Regions from separate parts of the Mumia spirodelae genome, predicted to be linked through region 1. Evidence: predicted binding sites of a transcription regulator. Region 1 holds the regulator's gene; the other holds the start of a gene.
What was found. The regulator HrcA, encoded in region 1, represses chaperone genes, less so after heat shock. The targets are predictions, from matches to a motif close to TTGGCACTCGNNNNNNNCGAGTGCCAA.
Positions count from the first base shown of each region.

Region 1 (3,410 bases):
CGATCACCGAGGAGAACCTCACCTCGCTGATGGTCAGCGGCGACGCGGACGACATCGAGAACGTGATGCAGATCCAGGTCGACACCGACGAGACCGGTGAGTGGGAGCTGTCCAACCTCACGCTGGACGCCGACGGGACGCGGATGCGGACGCTGCCGGCGTGGGTGGCCGACTGCGGGGGACCGCCGCCGGGGGAGAACGCCCAGGCGGGGGCGCGGGAGGCGTGCTTCGACCGGCTGGCCGCCGAGGGCTACGAGCAGCAGGTGACCTTCCACCCGTCGAGCCACTTCTGGACGCTGCAGTGGCGGGAGACCGCGCTGCTGCTCGTGCTCGCGCTCGGGATCGGGGGCCTCTGCTTCTGGCGGATCCGGGGCGACGCGCCCTAGAGATCGGTGGGCTCGACCAAGGGGCCGGCGCTCAGCGCGTGACGAAGTCGATCAGCTCCTCGACCCGTCCGAGCAGCGCCGGCTCGAGGTCGGCGTACGAGCGGACCGACCCGAGGATGCGCTTCCACGCGTGCGCGATGTCGGCCTGGTTGCGGTGCGGCCACCCGAGCGCCTGGCAGATGCCGTGCTTCCACGACATCGTCCTCGGGATGGTGGGCCACTTCTCCAGCCCGAGCCGCTCCGGCTTCACGCCCTGCCAGATGTCGACGTAGGGGTGGCCGACGACGAGCACGTGCTCCTTGTACGGCCCCCGCAGCACCGACGCCGCGATCCGCGACTCCTTCGACCCGGGGACGAGGTGATCGACGAGGACACCGAGGTCACGGCCGGGTCCCGGCTTGAACTGCGCGACCACCGACGGAAGGTCGTCGACGCCCTCGAGGTACTCGACGGCGACCCCTTCGATCCGCAGGTCGTCGCCCCACACCTTCTCCACCAGCTCGGCGTCGTGGCGCCCCTCGACGTAGATCCGGCTCGCCCGCGCCACGCGCGCCTGCGCGTCGTGGACCGCGACGGAGCCGGACGCGGTGTGCGTCGCCCGCGCGGGAGCGGCCTGGCGCACCGGCGCCTTGAGCACCACGGGCTTGCCCTCCAGCAGGAAGCCCGGGCCCAGCGGGAAGGTGCGTCGCTTGCCGCGCCGGTCCTCGAGCTCGACGGTGTCCAGGTCGCGGTCGGTGCGGGTCACGGCACCGCAGAAGTCGGTGGTGACCTCCTCGAGCACCATGCCGACCTCGGCCTCCACCTCGGTGGACCGTCCCCGCTTGGGGACGCGCCAGTCGCCGGCGAGGACATCGGATCCGTATCGGTCGTGAGCCACGAGGAGCAAACTAGCCGAGCGGACCCGGTTGGTCGGGGAGCCACACGCCGCGAGCGCCTCGTGGCTCCCTGCCCCGTCGGGACGGGTCGCTAGACTGGCACTCAGGGCACGGGAGTGCCAAGGGACGCTGCACCGGAGAGCTGCAGGACGAGGAGGGATCGTGGCCGAGGTCGTGCTGGACGAGCGCAAGCTCGCGGTCCTGCGTGCGATCGTCGAGGACTACGTCGCGACCCAGGAGCCTGTCGGGTCGCGGGCGCTGGTGGACCGCCACCAGCTCGGCGTCTCGCCGGCGACCGTCCGCAACGACATGGCGATCCTCGAGGAGCACGGGTTCATCGCCCAGCCGCACACCAGCGCGGGCCGGATCCCGACCGACAAGGGCTACCGCCTCTTCGTCGACCGGCTGGCGTCCGTGCGGCGGCTGAGCATCCCCGAGCGGCGGGCGATCGAGTCGTTCCTCGACGGCGCGGTCGACGTCGACGACGTGGTGCAGCGCAGCGTGCGGCTCCTCTCGCAGCTGACCCACCAGGTCGCCCTCGTGCAGTACCCGTCGCTCACCCGCTCGACCGTGCGTCACATCGAGCTGGTCCCGATGGACCGCGGCCGCATCCTCATGGTGCTCATCACCAGCTCCGGGCGCGTCGACCAGCGCATCCTCGAGCTGCCGGAGGAGCCGGGCGAGCACCTGCTCGCGGAGCTCCGGGGCAAGGTGATCGCCGCCGCGGTCGGCCAGCGTCTGCCCGACGCCTCGGCCACGGTCGCCGATCTCATCACGACCTTCCGGCCGGAGGAGCGGCCGATCGTCACGGCGGTCGTCGCGACGTTGACCCGCGCGTTCTCCGACGAGCGGGCCGACGAGCGCGTCGCCGTGGGCGGTGCCGCCAACCTCGCAAGGTTCGGCGCCGACTTCGACACGTCGATCAAGCCGGTGCTCGAGGCGCTCGAGGAGCACGTGGTGCTGCTCAAGCTCCTCGGCGAGGCGACCTCGCCGAGCATGCTCACCGTGCGCATCGGCGCGGAGGTCCCGTACGAGGAGCTCTCGGCGACCTCCCTGGTCGCCACCGCGTACGGAACCGATGCGGAGCCCCTCGCCACCCTCGGCGTCGTCGGCCCCACCCGGATGGACTACCCCGGCACGATGGCGGCGGTGCGAGCCGTCGCCCGCTACGTCGGCCAGACCCTCAGCGACTGAGAGACAGACAAGGACGCATGAGCCAGGACTACTACGAGACCCTCGGTGTGAGCCGCGACGCGACTCCGGAGGAGATCAAGAAGGCGTACCGCAAGCTGGCGCGAAGCCTGCACCCGGACGTGAACCCCGACCCGGAGGCGCAGGAGCGGTTCAAGACCGTGACGGTCGCGTACGAGGTGCTCTCCGACCCGGAGAAGCGCTCCTTCTACGACCGTGGCGGCGACCCGCTCGGCGGCGGTGGAGCGGGCGGCTTCGGTGCCGGCTTCTCGTTCAGCGACATCATGGACGCGTTCTTCGGCCAGCAGACCCAGCGCGGCCCGCGCGGTCGTACGCGTCGCGGCAACGACGCCCTCATCCGCATCAGCGTGCCGCTGGCGGAGGCCGCGTTCGGGACCACGCGCGAGCTCAAGGTCGACACGGCGGTCGTCTGCGGCACGTGCCACGGCAACGGCTCCGCGGACGGCGCCGACCCGATCACCTGCCAGACCTGCCGTGGCCGCGGCGAGGTGCAGCACGTCCAGCGGTCGTTCCTCGGCGACATCCGGACGGCGCGGCCGTGCCCGACCTGCCAGGGCTACGGCACGGTGATCGCCAACCCGTGCGAGGAGTGCGCCGGCGACGGCCGCGTCCGCGCCCGTCGTACGCTCACGATCAAGGTGCCCGCCGGTGTCGACACCGGCACGCGCATCCAACTGACCGGAGAGGGCGAGGTCGGCCCCGGCGGAGGCCCCGCCGCCGACCTGTACGTCGAGGTCGAGGTGGAGCCGCACGACGTCTACACCCGCTCCGACGACGACCTCTACTGCGACGTCCGTGTCCCGATGACCGCCGCCGCGCTCGGGACCCAGATCGACCTGCCGACCCTCGAGGCCGACACCGGCGTCGAGGGCGCCGACGCCACCATCGGCTTCGACATCGTGCCCGGGACGCAGTCCGGCGAGACGGTGACGATCCG
Region 1 covers NZ_JBODSD010000001.1:1,404,647-1,408,056, forward strand. Annotated here, with positions in the region: gene ACQSSQ_RS06880 (ABC transporter permease subunit) at 1-386, shown strand, start outside; gene ACQSSQ_RS06885 (DUF3097 domain-containing protein) at 418-1,272, opposite strand; gene hrcA (heat-inducible transcriptional repressor HrcA) at 1,436-2,455, shown strand; gene dnaJ (molecular chaperone DnaJ) at 2,473-3,410, shown strand, end outside.

Region 2 (3,410 bases), 780 kb from region 1:
GAGGCCCGCGATCGCGATGAGGATGCCGAGGACCTGGCGGCCGCTGAGCCGCTCGCGGAGCAGGATGCCGGCGAGGACGACGGTGAACGGTGCCGATGCCTGGAGGACCAGGGACGCGAGTCCGGCCGGCATGCCCGCGCGCATCCCGGCGTAGAGGAAGACGAACTGCGCGATCCCGAACCCCGCGCCGTACCCGATCAGCCAGCGGAGCCGCACGTCGGGCCGCGGCACGAGCAGGATCGTGGGGATCGCCATCAGGCCGAAGCGCAGCGCCACGCAGAACATCGGCGGGAAGTGCTCGAGCGAGGCGTGGATGGCGATGAAGTTGAGTCCCCAGGTGATCGCGACGAGGACGGCGAGGGAGCGGTCGCGGGTGGTCACGCGTCCCAGGGTGGGGCTGCGTGTCCTTGAAGCACAAGCGACTATTCCTACCGCGACGTTGTAGCGTTGCTTCAATGAGCGCAACGCCGAACGGCTCCGGACTCGACGTCGACAAGCTGGCGGTCCTGCGGGAGCTGGCCGAGCGCGGCAGCATCACGGCGGTCGCCGACGCGACGTACCGGACTCCGTCGGCGATCTCGCAGTCGATCAAGGCGCTCGAGCGCGAGATGGGCGCCGTGCTCGTGGAGCGCGACGGGCGGGGCGTACGGCTCACCGACGCGGGTCGGCTGCTGGCCGAGGGCGCCGTCGAGATCGCGCAGGTGGTCGCCCGGACGCGGGCGCGCTTCGAGGAGTTCCGGGGCGGTGTCAGTGGCGAGGTCACCGTCACCGCGTTCCCGAGCGGTGCCGAGATGCTGCTCGCGCCGCTCGCGGGGCGGCTCGCCGAGCGGGCACCTGGGATCACGGTGCGGCTGAGCGACCTCGATCTCGCCGAGTACGAGCTGGCGGGCGCCGCCGCGGACCACGACCTCGTCCTCGGCCACTCGGTCGTCGCGGTTCCCGACCCGGTGACGACGGGCCTGCAGGTGACACCGCTCCTGCGCGAGCCGCTCGACGTCGCGGTGGCGCGGGACCACCCGCTCGCGGGACGGGGAAGGGTCCGCCCCGAGGACCTCGTCGGCGAGCCCTGGATCGGTGTCCCGGTGGGCCACCCGTTCGACCTGCTGCTGCCGATGCTCGCGGTCGACGGGCAGTCGCCCCGCGTCGTGCAGCGGTTCCTGGACAATCACGTCGTGGCGGCGTTCGTGGCCGCGGGGCAGGGCATCGCGCTGCTCCCGAGGCTGTGGCGGCGGGCCGCCGAGGCCCAGGGCGTCACGCTGCTCGGGCTCGACGGCGTGCGTGCCGGCCGGCACGTCTTCGCGCTGGCGCGGCCCGACCGTGCCGAACGCGCCGCCGTACGCCGGGTGCTCGAGGTCCTCCAGGAGCTCGCCGCCGACCTCGGCTGATGCCCACTCTTTGCACTCGCTGGGTCCGAGTGCTAAAAAGGGCATTAGCACTCGTCTCTCACGAGTGCCAACGTACGAACGGGCCAGGACGATGAGGTCCGAAGGTCGCGGCGAGAAGGGTTCGTCGTGGACACGGGCCGTCCGTCGCGGGCATCCCCTGGGCCATCCACCTCTACGCGGAGGAATCGCGGGAGACATGCCGAAGACCATTGCATTCAACGAGGAAGCCCGTCGCGGCCTCGAGCGCGGGATGAACACCCTCGCCGACGCCGTGAAGGTGACCCTCGGCCCCAAGGGCCGCAACGTCGTCCTCGAGAAGAAGTGGGGCGCTCCGACCATCACCAACGATGGTGTGAGCATCGCCAAGGAGATCGAGCTCGAGGATCCCTACGAGAAGATCGGCGCCGAGCTCGTCAAGGAGGTCGCCAAGAAGACCGACGACGTCGCGGGCGACGGCACCACCACCGCCACCGTGCTGGCCCAGGCGCTCGTGCGCGAGGGCCTGCGCAACGTCGCGGCCGGCGCCAACCCGATCGCGCTCAAGCGCGGCATCGAGAAGGCCGTCGAGGCGATCAGCGCGCAGCTGCTCGGGATGGCCAAGGACATCGAGACCAAGGAGCAGATCGCTTCGACGGCCGCGATCTCCGCTGCTGACCCGACCGTCGGCGAGATCATCGCCGAGGCGATGGACAAGGTCGGCAAGGAAGGCGTCATCACCGTCGAGGAGAGCAACACCTTCGGGCTCGAGCTCGAGCTCACCGAGGGCATGCGCTTCGACAAGGGCTACATCTCGCAGTACTTCTACACCGACCCGGAGCGCATGGAGGCGGTGCTCGAGGATCCGTACATCCTCATCGCCAACTCCAAGATCAGCAACGTCAAGGATCTCGTGCCGGTGCTCGAGAAGGTCATGCAGTCGGGCAAGCCGCTGCTGATCATCGCCGAGGACATCGAGGGCGAGGCGCTGGCCACCCTGATCGTCAACAAGGTCCGTGGCACGTTCAAGTCCGTCGCCGTCAAGGCCCCGGGCTTCGGCGACCGCCGCAAGGCCATGCTGACCGACATCGCGATCCTCACCGGTGGCGAGGTCATCAGCGAGGAGCTCGGCCTCAAGCTCGAGAACGCCGACCTCACGCTGCTCGGCACGGCCCGCAAGGTCGTCGTGACCAAGGACGAGACCACCATCGTCGACGGCGGTGGCTCGGAGGACCAGATCACCGGCCGGGTCAACCAGATCCGCGCCGAGATCGAGAACTCCGACTCGGACTACGACCGCGAGAAGCTGCAGGAGCGCCTGGCGAAGCTCGCCGGCGGTGTTGCGGTCATCAAGGTCGGCGCGGCCACCGAGGTCGAGCTCAAGGAGCGCAAGCACCGCATCGAGGACGCCGTCCGCAACGCGAAGGCTGCCGTCGAGGAGGGCATCGTCGCCGGTGGCGGCGTGGCGCTCGTCCAGGCCACCGCTGCGGCGTTCGAGAAGCTCGAGCTCGACGGTGACGAGGCCACCGGTGCGCAGATCGTGCGCTCGGCCTCGACCGCTCCGCTGAAGCAGATCGCGGTCAACGCCGGCCTCGAGGGCGGCGTCGTGGCGGAGAAGGTCCAGGGCCTCCCCGCCGGCCACGGTCTCAACGCGGCGACCGGCGAGTACGTCGACCTCATCGCCGAGGGCATCCTCGACCCGGCCAAGGTGACCCGCTCGGCGCTGCAGAACGCAGCCTCGATCGCGGCGCTCTTCCTCACCACCGAGGCCGTCGTCGCCGACAAGCCTGAGAAGGCCGGCCCGGCGATGCCGGGTGGCGACATGGGCGACATGGGTGGCATGGGCTTCTGATCCCAGAGCCTCCCGCTCACGCACCACGTACGACGCCCCGTCGGTCCTCGGACCGGCGGGGCGTCGTCGTTCCGCAGCGCCGTACCGGACGGGCGCCTCAGCCGTCCCCCTCGCTCGCCGGCCACGGCGCTTGATATCCGGTGTCGCCGGGGAACGACGCATCCTGGAGTCCCGACTCTCGAAGCCAGCAGCTGGCA
Region 2 covers NZ_JBODSD010000001.1:627,997-631,406, forward strand. Annotated here, with positions in the region: gene ACQSSQ_RS03095 (EamA family transporter) at 1-381, opposite strand, end outside; gene ACQSSQ_RS03100 (LysR family transcriptional regulator) at 456-1,385, shown strand; gene groL (chaperonin GroEL) at 1,582-3,213, shown strand; gene ACQSSQ_RS03110 (hypothetical protein) at 3,311-3,410, opposite strand, start outside.
Region 2: a site for HrcA is predicted at 1,430-1,456, ahead of groL (chaperonin GroEL). Genes of this name have one in related genera too.